3 regions of the Sporosarcina pasteurii genome follow, and region 1 is predicted to be linked to each of the others. Evidence: a T-box and tRNA genes for the amino acid it is inferred to sense, from the RefSeq annotation. Region 1 holds a T-box; the other regions hold tRNA genes.
What was found. The T-box of region 1 lies ahead of ileS (isoleucine--tRNA ligase). A T-box ahead of a tRNA ligase gene usually reads a tRNA of that ligase, here a tRNA-Ile.
Positions count from the first base shown of each region.

Region 2: it encodes a tRNA-Ile, which carries the amino acid that the T-box ahead of ileS (isoleucine--tRNA ligase) is inferred to sense. The anticodon was not compared.
Region 3: it encodes a tRNA-Ile, which carries the amino acid that the T-box ahead of ileS (isoleucine--tRNA ligase) is inferred to sense. The anticodon was not compared.

Region 1 is NZ_CP160452.1:2,167,488-2,172,425, reverse strand. It holds gene AB1H92_RS10240 (YggS family pyridoxal phosphate-dependent enzyme) at 1-45, shown strand, start outside; gene AB1H92_RS10235 (cell division protein SepF) at 45-524, shown strand; gene AB1H92_RS10230 (YggT family protein) at 551-838, shown strand; gene AB1H92_RS10225 (RNA-binding protein) at 939-1,715, shown strand; gene AB1H92_RS10220 (DivIVA domain-containing protein) at 1,813-2,322, shown strand; T-box leader at 2,430-2,652, shown strand; gene ileS (isoleucine--tRNA ligase) at 2,805-4,938, shown strand, end outside.
Region 2 is NZ_CP160452.1:2,718,120-2,723,057, reverse strand. It holds rRNA gene AB1H92_RS13145 (16S ribosomal RNA) at 1-1,259, shown strand, start outside; tRNA gene AB1H92_RS13140 (tRNA-Ile) at 1,391-1,467, shown strand; tRNA gene AB1H92_RS13135 (tRNA-Ala) at 1,484-1,559, shown strand; rRNA gene AB1H92_RS13130 (23S ribosomal RNA) at 1,666-4,617, shown strand; rRNA gene rrf (5S ribosomal RNA) at 4,750-4,864, shown strand; tRNA gene AB1H92_RS13120 (tRNA-Asn) at 4,919-4,938, shown strand, end outside.
Region 3 is NZ_CP160452.1:113,670-118,607, reverse strand. It holds rRNA gene AB1H92_RS00590 (23S ribosomal RNA) at 1-654, opposite strand, end outside; tRNA gene AB1H92_RS00585 (tRNA-Ala) at 775-850, opposite strand; tRNA gene AB1H92_RS00580 (tRNA-Ile) at 867-943, opposite strand; rRNA gene AB1H92_RS00575 (16S ribosomal RNA) at 1,061-2,614, opposite strand; tRNA gene AB1H92_RS00570 (tRNA-Ala) at 2,759-2,834, opposite strand; tRNA gene AB1H92_RS00565 (tRNA-Pro) at 2,841-2,917, opposite strand; tRNA gene AB1H92_RS00560 (tRNA-Arg) at 2,939-3,015, opposite strand; tRNA gene AB1H92_RS00555 (tRNA-Leu) at 3,038-3,126, opposite strand; tRNA gene AB1H92_RS00550 (tRNA-Gly) at 3,135-3,209, opposite strand; tRNA gene AB1H92_RS00545 (tRNA-Leu) at 3,218-3,299, opposite strand; tRNA gene AB1H92_RS00540 (tRNA-Lys) at 3,327-3,402, opposite strand; tRNA gene AB1H92_RS00535 (tRNA-Thr) at 3,409-3,484, opposite strand; tRNA gene AB1H92_RS00530 (tRNA-Val) at 3,495-3,570, opposite strand; rRNA gene rrf (5S ribosomal RNA) at 3,613-3,727, opposite strand; rRNA gene AB1H92_RS00520 (23S ribosomal RNA) at 3,863-4,938, opposite strand, start outside.

The DNA of each region.
Region 1 (4,938 bases):
AGAATTGGAACAGCACTAGTCGGAGAGGAAAGCGAGGGAGACTGATGAGTTTAAAAAACAAATTCCAAAACTGGTTTTATCTTGATGAGGAAGAAGAGGAACTAAAGGAAGCTAAACAACAGCCACAACAACAGTCTAAAAGTGAAGTACGCCGCCCGATGATGACCGAACAACAGAGACCTAAGAGGACAAAAAATCGTAAGCCTGATCCAGTAAGAGATGAACAAACATCTCCGCGAATCGTTAGCTTGCAAAGTGCTCAGAAATCTTCCAAAGTTGTCCTGGCTGAGCCACGTGTGTATGCAGAAGCACAAGACATTTCAGAGCATTTGAAAAACAAAAGAGCAGTCGTGGTAAATTTACAACGTATCGAGCGCGATCAAGGGGTACGAATTATAGATTTTCTAAGCGGCACGGTTTATGCACTTGGTGGAGACATTCAGCGAATCGGAACAGATATCTTTCTCTGTGTACCGGAAAACGTAGAAGTTGCTGGTGCTATATCCGATTATTTTGAACAATAGAAACTGAATGAGGTGTATGTTTTACAATGATCGACATTTTACTGTTATTGCATGGATTTATAAAAAATGCAATCTCCATTTATAGTTTTATTTTAATTATTTATATTTTAATGTCCTGGGTCCCATCCATGCGAGAAAATGCATTTGGTCGATTTATCGGTACATTAGCTGAACCTTATTTATCATTTTTCAGAAGGTTTATTCCACCACTCGGTATGATTGATTTATCGCCAATCATCGCGATATTTGCGTTACGCTTCATATCCGCCGGAGTGTCTAACGTATTTCAAATGATGATTAATGCATTACTGTAAAATATAAATTGACTGTTCTAGTCTGTAGACAAGGTTATTGAAACTTTGTCTGCAGATATTTTTGTTTATGATTGCATGAATTTTCGTAAGGAGAATGAGCATGGAGTCGATACTTCAACATTTTAGAAAAGACGAACAACCGTTTATAGAAACTGTGATTGGTTGGATTAGGGAAGTTGAAAACTTATATGTGCCTAAACTAACTGATTATCTCAACCCTAGAGAGCGTTATATAGTACAGTCTTTAGCCAGTGGAAGCGATTTACTTGTTTCGGCGCATGGTGCATTTTCGAATGCTGAAAGAATGAGGGTGCTCATTTACCCGAATTACTATGAACCGACCAAAGAAGATTATCGCGTAACTGTTTTTAAGATTAATTATGCTTCTAAATTTATAACGTTAGCACACAAAGATGTACTTGGATCGCTCATGTCGCTCGGCATTGACCGTGGGAAGTTTGGGGACATTCAATTTCGTGATGAAGAAGTTCAATTTGCAGTGACGGCCGAGTTAAAGGATTATATCGTTGCGAATTTTACTTCGATTGGCAAAGCAAAAATCTCTGTCACGCAAATTGCGGATGACTCCGATATATTAGTTTCTGCAGATACGTGGATAGAGTCGCTACAAGTGGTCAGTTCGATGCGTTTAGATGCTGTCATCGCTGCCATTACAAATATGTCTAGACAAAAAGCGGTTTCATTAGTCCGTAGTGATAAAGTACGCGTGAATTGGGTGTCTCAAAGCGATGTAGCAATGGAATTATTTGAGGAAGACGTCTTATCTATCCGTGGATTTGGTCGATTTAAAATCATATCGATTGAAGGGAGAACTAGAAAAGACAAAATTCGTCTGATTACTGGGAAATTAGAATGATTTTACGGTTTATTGTATGTGAAAATACAGAAAACAGCTGTAATCGACAACGTTTATATGTATAATGAGAAGTACAATGTAAGAGGAGGTATTTTAGATGGCTTTATCACCACTTGATATACATAATAAAGAATTTAGTAGTAAATGGCGTGGATATGACGAAGATGAGGTCAATGAGTTTTTAGAGCAAGTAATGAAGGATTATGAAAACCTCATTGAAGAAAATAAAACACTTAAAAGCGAACTAAAACAAACGCAGGTGCAAATTACGCATTTTAATACGATAGAAGAAACGTTACAAAAATCAATTCTTACAGCCCAGGAAGCTGCGGAGGATGTTCGTAGGAATTCGATGAAAGAATCAAAATTGATTATTAAAGAAGCGGAAAAAAATGCTGACCGTATTGTTAATGAAGCTTTGTCACGTGCACGAAAAATTTCGTTGGAAATTGAAGATTTGAAAAAGCAATCTAAAGTGTTCCGCAATCGTTTTAAAATGTTAATTGAAGCGCAACTGGAATTAGTGAATGCAGACGATTGGGATAATTTACTTGAATATGAGATTGATGTAGAACAAGTTCAAGAACTTGCAGGAGAAGAGGTTTAAATTTTATAGACTTCGCCTATAATGATAAAGAATTCTTAAACTTGACTCATTTTAGTTTCACAATTATAATGATAAGCATATAATACAAGATAAATTTGAATCGATTTATAATAGCATGGACAGAGACAGTATTTTCCTGTTTTATTACAAAGCGAGTTAGGGATAGTGAGAGCCTAGTTAAACATCAGGAAATGAAAATCACTCTTGAGCTGGATTACGGAATGGAGTACGTATTCCCGGTTAGCCTCCGTTATGGCGACTTAAGCGGTAGCAAAATGTTTTTTTGCTGCAAGTAGGGTGGTAACGCGAGTCTAATTCCTCGTCCCTTTTTAGGGATGGGGATTTTTTTGTGGAAAATTATCTTTAATAAGATTTTTTCTCTCAAGCAAGCTATTAAAGCGATAGAACTTATTCGTTATTTTGAAATAGGATCATCAACGTATGATGCGATTACGTCCAATTATTTTAAGGAGGATTTTTGAATGGATTATAAAGATACGTTATTAATGCCAAAGACGAAGTTTCCAATGCGCGGTAATTTACCGAACAGGGAACCAGAAATGCAGGCGAAATGGGATGAAATGGATATTTACACGAAAGTCCAAGAAAGAACAAAAGGGAGACCATTTTTTGTATTGCATGATGGACCGCCATATGCGAATGGTGACCTTCATATGGGGCACGCGTTAAATAAGGTGTTGAAAGATATGATTGTCCGTCATAAGTCAATGACTGGCTATCATGCTCCATACGTTCCAGGATGGGATACGCATGGACTGCCGATTGAGCAAGCGCTTGTGAATACAGGTGTGAAACGTCAAGAACATTCTACAGCAGAGTTCCGTCGTATGTGTGAAGAGTATACATATGAGCAAATCGATAGCCAACGCACGCAGTTTAAACGTCTGGGTGTTCGAGGAGACTGGGAGAATCCGTACATTACACTGACACCTGAGTACGAAGCACGTCAAATTCAAGTGTTCGGAGAAATGGCGAAAAAAGGCTATATTTATAAAGGATTGAAGCCAGTATACTGGTCGCCATCAAGTGAATCTGCATTAGCTGAAGCAGAAATTGAATATAAAGATAAACGTTCACCATCGATCTATGTCAGTTTCCCGATTAAAGATGGGCGCGGTGTTATTGCTGAAGATGTACATTTCTTAATTTGGACGACAACGCCTTGGACGATTCCAGCTAACTTAGGAATTACTGTTCATCCGGAGTATAACTACATCGTTGTCAAAGCTGGAGAAAAGAAATTTCTAATTGCTGAAGATTTACTGTCGTTTGTTGCAAATGAAGTTGACTGGGAAGATTACACGGTAGAAAAAGTAGTTAAAGGTGCGGAACTAGATCGTATTGTTGCAAAGCATCCTTTATATGACCGTGACTCCCTCATTATGCTTGGTGATCATGTCACAATGGATGCAGGAACGGGTTGCGTTCATACTGCACCTGGACATGGTGAAGAAGACTTTTACGTCTCTAAAGAGTATGGCATTGATGCACTTTGCCCAGTGAATGGTAAAGGGGTTATGACTGAAGAAGCGCCAGGATTCGCGGGTCTATTTTACGAAGATGCAAACAAAGCAGTCGGTGAAGCACTTGAAGAGGCAAATGCATTAGAAAAATTAGCATTTGTCACACACTCCTATCCACATGATTGGCGTACGAAAAAGCCAGTTATTTATCGTGCAACGGCGCAATGGTTTGCGTCAATTGAATCTTTCCGTGAGGAGTTGCTCGGTGCGATTAAAGAAACACAGTTCACACCATCATGGGGAGAAACACGTCTGCATAATATGGTTCGTGACCGCGGTGATTGGTGTATCTCACGTCAACGTGTGTGGGGTGTTCCAATTCCAGTGTTTTACGCGGAAAATGGAGAATCCATTATTACAGATGAAACAATTGCGCATGTATCTCAATTATTCCGTGAACATGGATCGAATATTTGGTTTGAGAGAGAAGCAAAAGATTTATTGCCAGAAGGCTTTACACATGAAGGTAGTCCAAACGGCGAGTTTACGAAAGAAACTGACATTATGGACGTTTGGTTTGACTCAGGATCTTCTCACCAAGGTGTATTAGAGGAAAGAGAAGACCTTGTTTATCCAGCAGATTTGTATTTAGAAGGATCTGACCAGTATCGTGGATGGTTTAACTCTTCATTGACAACAAGTGTAGCAATTAACGGACATGCGCCTTACAAAGGTCTACTAAGCCATGGATTTACGCTTGATGGTAAAGGTCATAAAATGAGTAAGTCAGTTGGAAACGTAATCGTACCAGCAAAAGTGATGAACCAATTTGGTGCGGAGATTTTAAGACTTTGGGTTTCTTCTGTAGATTATACGGCAGATGTACGCGTTTCTGATTCGAACTTTAAACAAGTTTCAGAAGTATATCGTAAAATTCGTAATACTTTCCGTTTCATTCACGGAAATACATCGGACTTTAACCCGAATACAGATCGCATTGCGTTTGAAGATTTACGTCCTGTTGATCAGTATGTATATGTAAAACTTCAAGAATTAATTAAAGAAGTTCGGGCAGCATATGACCGTTATGAATTTGCAGGGGTTTATCACGCGGTAAACAATTTCTGTACAG
Region 2 (4,938 bases), 550 kb from region 1:
AGCCGACCTGAGAGGGTGATCGGCCACACTGGGACTGAGACACGGCCCAGACTCCTACGGGAGGCAGCAGTAGGGAATCTTCCACAATGGACGAAAGTCTGATGGAGCAACGCCGCGTGAGCGAAGAAGGTTTTCGGATCGTAAAGCTCTGTTGTGAGGGAAGAACAAGTACAGGAGTAACTGCCTGTACCTTGACGGTACCTCATTAGAAAGCTACGGCTAACTACGTGCCAGCAGCCGCGGTAATACGTAGGTGGCAAGCGTTGTCCGGAATTATTGGGCGTAAAGCGCGCGCAGGCGGCCTTTTAAGTCTGATGTGAAAGCCCACGGCTTAACCGTGGAAGGTCATTGGAAACTGGAAGGCTTGAGTACAGAAGAGGAAAGCGGAATTCCACGTGTAGCGGTGAAATGCGTAGAGATGTGGAGGAACACCAGTGGCGAAGGCGGCTTTCTGGTCTGTAACTGACGCTGAGGCGCGAAAGCATGGGGAGCAAACAGGATTAGATACCCTGGTAGTCCATGCCGTAAACGATGAGTGCTAAGTGTTAGGGGGTTTCCGCCCCTTAGTGCTGGAGCAAACGCATTAAGCACTCCGCCTGGGGAGTACGGCCGCAAGGCTGAAACTCAAAGGAATTGACGGGGACCCGCACAAGCGGTGGAGCATGTGGTTTAATTCGAAGCTACGCGAAGAACCTTACCAGGTCTTGACATCCCGCCGACCGGTATAGAGATATACCTTTCCCTTCGGGGACAGCGGTGACAGGTGGTGCATGGTTGTCGTCAGCTCGTGTCGTGAGATGTTGGGTTAAGTCCCGTAACGAGCGCAACCCTTGACCTTAGTTGCCAGCATTCAGTTGGGCACTCTAAGGTGACTGCCGGTGACAAACCGGAGGAAGGTGGGGATGACGTCAAATCATCATGCCCCTTATGACCTGGGCTACACACGTGCTACAATGGACGGTACAGAGGGTTGCCAACCCGCGAGGGGGAGCTAATCCCATAAAACCGTTCCCAGTTCGGATTGCAGGCTGCAACTCGCCTGCATGAAGCAGGAATCGCTAGTAATCGTGGATCAGCATGCCACGGTGAATACGTTCCCGGGTCTTGTACACACCGCCCGTCACACCACGAGAGTTTGTAACACCCGAAGTCGGTGGGGTAACCCTTTTGGGAGCCAGCCGCCGAAGGTGGGACAGATGATTGGGGTGAAGTCGTAACAAGGTAGCCGTATCGGAAGGTGCGGCTGGATCACCTCCTTTCTAAGGATATTTAACGGAATGAAGAGAAAGTTCTCTTCAACTTGACGTTTTGCGTTCAGTTTTGAAGGTTTATAAAAAAGTGGAAACTAAGTGTTTCGAAATTTAATAAATACTTCATATAATTTTCGGAAGGGCCTATAGCTCAGCTGGTTAGAGCGCACGCCTGATAAGCGTGAGGTCGGTGGTTCGAGTCCACTTAGGCCCACCATTTTCGAAAGTGATATGGGGCCTTAGCTCAGCTGGGAGAGCGCCTGCCTTGCACGCAGGAGGTCAGCGGTTCGATCCCGCTAGGCTCCACCATATAACTTGTTCTTTGAAAACTGGATAAAACGACATTGAAATAAACACAAATGTAGTAATGTATGATTCAATTGTTGTATATCGCTATACAGCATTGGATTTTTAAGGTTAAGTTAGAAAGGGCGCACGGCGGATGCCTTGGCACTAGGAGCCTATGAAGGACGGCACTAACACCGATATGCTCTGGGGAGCTGTAAGTAAGCTTTGATCCAGAGATTTCCGAATGGGGAAACCCACTGTTCGTAATGGAACAGTACATATACGTGAATACATAGCGTATATGAGGCACACCCGGAGAACTGAAACATCTAAGTACCCGGAGGAAGAGAAAGAAAATCGATTCCCTGAGTAGCGGCGAGCGAAACGGGAACAGCCCAAACCAGGAAGCTTGCTTCCTGGGGTTGTAGGACACTCTATACGGAGTTACAAAGGAATGCATTAGATGAAGCGACCTGGAAAGGTCTGCCATAGCGGGTAATAGCCCCGTAATCAAAAGTGTATTCTCTCCAGAGTGGATCCTGAGTACGACGGAACACGTGAAATTCCGTTGGAATCCGGGAGGACCATCTCCCAAGGCTAAATACTTCCTAGTGACCGATAGTGAACCAGTACCGTGAGGGAAAGGTGAAAAGCACCCCGGAAGGGGAGTGAAATAGATCCTGAAACCGTGTGCCTACAAGTAGTCAGAGCTCGATGCTGTTTCTTCGGAAATAAGCTGAGTGATGGCGTGCCTTTTGTAGAATGAACCGGCGAGTTACTGATTACATGCAAGGTTAAGCAGAGAATGCGGAGCCGCAGCGAAAGCGAGTCTGAATAGGGCGTTTTAGTATGTAGTCGTAGACCCGAAACCAGGTGATCTACCCATGTCCAGGGTGAAGGTAAGGTAACACTTACTGGAGGCCCGAACCCACGTATGTTGAAAAATGCGGGGATGAGGTGTGGGTAGCGGTGAAATTCCAATCGAACCTGGAGATAGCTGGTTCTCTCCGAAATAGCTTTAGGGCTAGCCTCAAACGTTAGAATCTCGGAGGTAGAGCACTGTTTGGACTAGGGGCCCATCCCGGGTTACCGAATTCAGACAAACTCCGAATGCCGATGATTTTTGTTTGGGAGTCAGACTGCGGGTGATAAGATTCGTAGTCGAGAGGGAAACAACCCAGACCACCAGTTAAGGTCCCCAAGTATTCGTTAAGTGGAAAAGGATGTGGCGTTGCCCAGACAACCAGGATGTTGGCTTAGAAGCAGCCACCATTTAAAGAGTGCGTAATAGCTCACTGGTCGAGTGGCGCTGCGCCGAAAATGTACCGGGGCTAAACGAATCACCGAAACTGTGGATTGACACCTTTGGTGTCAGTGGTAGGAGAGCGTTCTAGGGGCGTCGAAGCTAGACTGTAAGGACTAGTGGAGCGCCTAGAAGTGAGAATGCCGGTATGAGTAGCGAAAGAAGGGTGAGAATCCCTTCCACCGAATGCCTAAGGTTTCCTGAGGAAGGCTCGTCCGCTCAGGGTTAGTCGGGACCTAAGTCGAGGCCGAAAGGCGTAGACGATGGACAACAGGTTGATATTCCTGTACCACCTCCCCGCCGTTTGAGTAATGGGGGGACGCAGTAGGATAGGGTGAGCGCACGGTTGGTAATGTGCGTCTAAGCAGTAAGGTGTGAAACGAGGCAAATCCCGTTTCTATAACATTGAGCTGTGATAGCAAGGGGAATTTTCCCCGGAGTCCCTGATTTCACGCTGCCAAGAAAAGCCTCTAACGAGGCGGGAGGTGCCCGTACCGCAAACCGACACAGGTAGGCGAGGAGAGAATCCTAAGGTGATCGAGAGAACTCTCGTTAAGGAACTCGGCAAAATGACCCCGTAACTTCGGGAGAAGGGGTGCTCTGATAGGGTGTTAAAGCCCGAGAGAGCCGCAGTGAATAGGCCCAGGCGACTGTTTAGCAAAAACACAGGTCTCTGCAAAACCGTAAGGTGACGTATAGGGGCTGACGCCTGCCCGGTGCTGGAAGGTTAAGGGGAGAGGTTAGCGCAAGCGAAGCTTTGAACCGAAGCCCCAGTAAACGGCGGCCGTAACTATAACGGTCCTAAGGTAGCGAAATTCCTTGTCGGGTAAGTTCCGACCCGCACGAAAGGCGTAACGATCTGGGCACTGTCTCAACGAGAGACTCGGTGAAATTATAGTACCTGTGAAGATGCAGGTTACCCGCGACAGGACGGAAAGACCCCGTGGAGCTTTACTGCAACCTGATATTGAATTCTGATGCAGTCTGTACAGGATAGGTAGGAGCCTTTGAAACCGGAGCGCCAGCTTCGGTGGAGGCATCGGTGGGATACTACCCTGACTGTATTGGAATTCTAACCCATGCCCCTTAGCGGGGTAGGAGACAGTGTCAGGCGGGCAGTTTGACTGGGGCGGTCGCCTCCTAAAGAGTAACGGAGGCGCCCAAAGGTTCCCTCAGAATGGTTGGACATCATTCGTAGAGTGCAAAGGCATAAGGGAGCTTGACTGCGAGACCTACAAGTCGAGCAGGGTCGAAAGACGGGCTTAGTGATCCGGTGGTTCCGCATGGAAGGGCCATCGCTCAACGGATAAAAGCTACCCCGGGGATAACAGGCTTATCTCTCCCAAGAGTTCACATCGACGGGGAGGTTTGGCACCTCGATGTCGGCTCATCGCATCCTGGGGCTGTAGTCGGTCCCAAGGGTTGGGCTGTTCGCCCATTAAAGCGGTACGCGAGCTGGGTTCAGAACGTCGTGAGACAGTTCGGTCCCTATCCGTCGCGGGCGCAGGAAATTTGAGAGGAGCTGTCCTTAGTACGAGAGGACCGGGATGGACATACCGCTGGTGTACCAGTTGTCTTGCCAAAGGCATAGCTGGGTAGCTACGTATGGACGGGATAAATGCTGAAAGCATCTAAGCATGAAGCCCCCCTCAAGATGAGATTTCCCATTACGCAAGTAAGTAAAATCCCTCAAAGATGATGAGGTTGATAGGTCCGAGGTGGAAGCATGGCGACATGTGCAGCTGACGGATACTAATCGATTGAGGACTTATCCTTTTAAATGTTACGAGTTTGTGTCATCAAATGTCACGTTTATCCAGTTTTGAACGAACAAAACTAATTAATTTACAAAAAAGGCTTGCATTCCTAGCAGGATTTGATATAATTAGAGTTGTCGTGTTAATAGAGTCCAGTGGCGATAGCGAAGAGGTCACACCCGTTCCCATACCGAACACGGAAGTTAAGCTCTTCAGCGCCGATGGTAGTTGGGGTTAGCCCCTGCAAGAGTAGGACGTTGCTGGTCTCGCAATCCTTATCCACACATATAATGTGAATGGACAGACATTGATAATATTATTCCGCAGTAGCTCAGTGGTA
Region 3 (4,938 bases), 1.2 Mb from region 1:
CAGTAACTCGCCGGTTCATTCTACAAAAGGCACGCCATCACTCAGCTTGTTTCCGAAGAAACAGCATCGAGCTCTGACTACTTGTAGGCACACGGTTTCAGGATCTATTTCACTCCCCTTCCGGGGTGCTTTTCACCTTTCCCTCACGGTACTGGTTCACTATCGGTCACTAGGAAGTATTTAGCCTTGGGAGATGGTCCTCCCGGATTCCAACGGAATTTCACGTGTTCCGTCGTACTCAGGATCCACTCTGGAGAGAATACACTTTTGATTACGGGGCTATTACCCACTATGGCAGACCTTTCCAGGTCGCTTCATCTAATGCATTCCTTTGTAACTCCGTATAGAGTGTCCTACAACCCCAGGAAGCAAGCTTCCTGGTTTGGGCTGTTCCCGTTTCGCTCGCCGCTACTCAGGGAATCGATTTTCTTTCTCTTCCTCCGGGTACTTAGATGTTTCAGTTCTCCGGGTGTGCCTCATATACGCTATGTATTCACGTATATGTACTGTTCCATTACGAACAGTGGGTTTCCCCATTCGGAAATCTCTGGATCAAAGCTTACTTACAGCTCCCCAGAGCATATCGGTGTTAGTGCCGTCCTTCATAGGCTCCTAGTGCCAAGGCATCCGCCGTGCGCCCTTTCTAACTTAACCTTAAAACCAACGTTGTATAGCGATATACAACAATTGATTTATACATTACTACATTTGTGTTTATTTCAATGTCGTTTTATCCAGTTTTCAAAGAACAAAAAAACTCTTTATTAGAGTGTTTGGTGGAGCCTAGCGGGATCGAACCGCTGACCTCCTGCGTGCAAGGCAGGCGCTCTCCCAGCTGAGCTAAGGCCCCCGAAAGTGTTTTAAAATGGTGGGCCTAAGTGGACTCGAACCACCGACCTCACGCTTATCAGGCGTGCGCTCTAACCAGCTGAGCTATAGGCCCCTTTCGGGAAAGTTATGAAGTTACTAATTGAATTAGCTATCCTTATAAACCTTCAAAACTGAACGCAAAACGTCAAGTTGAAGAGAACTTTCTCTTCATTCCGTTAAATATCCTTAGAAAGGAGGTGATCCAGCCGCACCTTCCGATACGGCTACCTTGTTACGACTTCACCCCAATCATCTGTCCCACCTTCGGCGGCTGGCTCCCAAAAGGGTTACCCCACCGACTTCGGGTGTTACAAACTCTCGTGGTGTGACGGGCGGTGTGTACAAGACCCGGGAACGTATTCACCGTGGCATGCTGATCCACGATTACTAGCGATTCCTGCTTCATGCAGGCGAGTTGCAGCCTGCAATCCGAACTGGGAACGGTTTTATGGGATTAGCTCCCCCTCGCGGGTTGGCAACCCTCTGTACCGTCCATTGTAGCACGTGTGTAGCCCAGGTCATAAGGGGCATGATGATTTGACGTCATCCCCACCTTCCTCCGGTTTGTCACCGGCAGTCACCTTAGAGTGCCCAACTGAATGCTGGCAACTAAGGTCAAGGGTTGCGCTCGTTACGGGACTTAACCCAACATCTCACGACACGAGCTGACGACAACCATGCACCACCTGTCACCGCTGTCCCCGAAGGGAAAGGTATATCTCTATACCGGTCAGCGGGATGTCAAGACCTGGTAAGGTTCTTCGCGTAGCTTCGAATTAAACCACATGCTCCACCGCTTGTGCGGGTCCCCGTCAATTCCTTTGAGTTTCAGCCTTGCGGCCGTACTCCCCAGGCGGAGTGCTTAATGCGTTTGCTCCAGCACTAAGGGGCGGAAACCCCCTAACACTTAGCACTCATCGTTTACGGCATGGACTACCAGGGTATCTAATCCTGTTTGCTCCCCATGCTTTCGCGCCTCAGCGTCAGTTACAGACCAGAAAGCCGCCTTCGCCACTGGTGTTCCTCCACATCTCTACGCATTTCACCGCTACACGTGGAATTCCGCTTTCCTCTTCTGTACTCAAGCCTTCCAGTTTCCAATGACCTTCCACGGTTAAGCCGTGGGCTTTCACATCAGACTTAAAAGGCCGCCTGCGCGCGCTTTACGCCCAATAATTCCGGACAACGCTTGCCACCTACGTATTACCGCGGCTGCTGGCACGTAGTTAGCCGTGGCTTTCTAATGAGGTACCGTCAAGGTACAGGCAGTTACTCCTGTACTTGTTCTTCCCTCACAACAGAGCTTTACGATCCGAAAACCTTCTTCGCTCACGCGGCGTTGCTCCATCAGACTTTCGTCCATTGTGGAAGATTCCCTACTGCTGCCTCCCGTAGGAGTCTGGGCCGTGTCTCAGTCCCAGTGTGGCCGATCACCCTCTCAGGTCGGCTACGCATCGTCGCCTTGGTAAGCCGTTACCTCACCAACTAGCTAATGCGCCGCGGGCCCATCCTGCAGTGACAGCATAGCCGTCTTTCAGAGTTCCTTCATGCGAAGGAACTGATTATTCGGTATTAGCCCCGGTTTCCCGGAGTTATCCCCAACTGCAGGGCAGGTTGCCCACGTGTTACTCACCCATCCGCCGCTAACAAAGGAAGAAACAAGTTTCTTCCTTGTTCGCTCGACTTGCATGTATTAGGCACGCCGCCAGCGTTCGTCCTGAGCCAGGATCAAACTCTCCATAATAGAGAAATTCGATTAGCTCGATTTCTTTGCTGGCATCATTAAGATGTCCAATTTTGAATCCGAAGATTCTTTTCCTACAAACCAACAAGTTGATTTATAGTTGTTATATCTTGACGTTTTGCTGTTCAGTTTTCAAGGTTCATATGGTGGAGCCTAGCGGGATCGAACCGCTGACCTCCTGCGTGCAAGGCAGGCGCTCTCCCAGCTGAGCTAAGGCCCCAGAAAATGGTCGGGAAGACAGGATTCGAACCTGCGACCCCTTGGTCCCAAACCAAGTGCTCTACCAAGCTGAGCTACTTCCCGAGTTTAATAGTTATTATAAGTTGGCGCGCCCGACAGGAGTCGAACCCATAACCTTCTGATCCGTAGTCAGACGCTCTATCCAATTGAGCTACGGGCGCACTTAAAACATTATTATCTAATTGGTGCCGAGGACCGGAATCGAACCGGTACGGTAGAAACCTACCGCAGGATTTTAAGTCCTGTGCGTCTGCCAGTTCCGCCACCCCGGCTTAATCAATGGAGCGGAAGACGGGATTCGAACCCGCGACCTCCACCTTGGCAAGGTGATATTCTACCACTGAACTACTTCCGCATATAAAGTGCGGGTGAAGGGAGTCGAACCCCCACGCCCGAAGGCACTAGATCCTAAGTCTAGCGTGTCTGCCAGTTCCACCACACCCGCAAATATTCATGAAATAAGGTCATAAAATGGTGAGCCATACAGGATTCGAACCTGTGACCCTCTGATTAAAAGTCAGATGCTCTACCGACTGAGCTAATGGCTCGAAAGATGGTGCCGGAGAAAGGACTTGAACCCTCAACCTACTGATTACAAGTCAGTTGCTCTACCAGTTGAGCTACTCCGGCATTCATAAAATGGTGGAGGATGACGGGATCGAACCGCCGACCCCCTGCTTGTAAGGCAGGTGCTCTCCCAGCTGAGCTAATCCTCCATATTAAAGTTCATATTTATGTTTATGAAGTGAATTTCACAAGACTGGCAACGTCCTACTCTTGCAGGGGCTAACCCCAACTACCATCGGCGCTGAAGAGCTTAACTTCCGTGTTCGGTATGGGAACGGGTGTGACCTCTTCGCTATCGCCACCAGACTTGGTTGTCCATTAGTTAAGGACACTATTCATTATAACAGCATTTTAAAATAATGCAAGCACTATTTTTTATTGAGCTTGTTCACTCAAAACTGGATAAACAAAACATTGAATACAACAAACTGCAATGTATTTAAGGATAAGTCCTCAATCGATTAGTATCCGTCAGCTGCACATGTCGCCATGCTTCCACCTCGGACCTATCAACCTCATCATCTTTGAGGGATTTTACTTACTTGCGTAATGGGAAATCTCATCTTGAGGGGGGCTTCATGCTTAGATGCTTTCAGCATTTATCCCGTCCATACGTAGCTACCCAGCTATGCCTTTGGCAAGACAACTGGTACACCAGCGGTATGTCCATCCCGGTCCTCTCGTACTAAGGACAGCTCCTCTCAAATTTCCTGCGCCCGCGACGGATAGGGACCGAACTGTCTCACGACGTTCTGAACCCAGCTCGCGTACCGCTTTAATGGGCGAACAGCCCAACCCTTGGGACCGACTACAGCCCCAGGATGCGATGAGCCGACATCGAGGTGCCAAACCTCCCCGTCGATGTGAACTCTTGGGAGAGATAAGCCTGTTATCCCCGGGGTAGCTTTTATCCGTTGAGCGATGGCCCTTCCATGCGGAACCACCGGATCACTAAGCCCGTCTTTCGACCCTGCTCGACTTGTAGGTCTCGCAGTCAAGCTCCCTTATGCCTTTGCACTCTACGAATGATGTCCAACCATTCTGAGGGAACCTTTGGGCGCCTCCGTTACTCTTTAGGAGGCGACCGCCCCAGTCAAACTGCCCGCCTGACACTGTCTCCTACCCCGCTAAGGGGCATGGGTTAGAATTCCAATACAGTCAGGGTAGTATCCCACCGATGCCTCCACCGAAGCTGGCGCTCCGGTTTCAAAGGCTCCTACCTATCCTGTACAGACTGCATCAGAATTCAATATCAGGTTGCAGTAAAGCTCCACGGGGTCTTTCCGTCCTGTCGCGGGTAACCTGCATCTTCACAGGTACTATAATTTCACCGAGTCTCTCGTTGAGACAGTGCCCAGATCGTTACGCCTTTCGTGCGGGTCGGAACTTACCCGACAAGGAATTTCGCTACCTTAGGACCGTTATAGTTACGGCCGCCGTTTACTGGGGCTTCGGTTCAAAGCTTCGCTTGCGCTAACCTCTCCCCTTAACCTTCCAGCACCGGGCAGGCGTCAGCC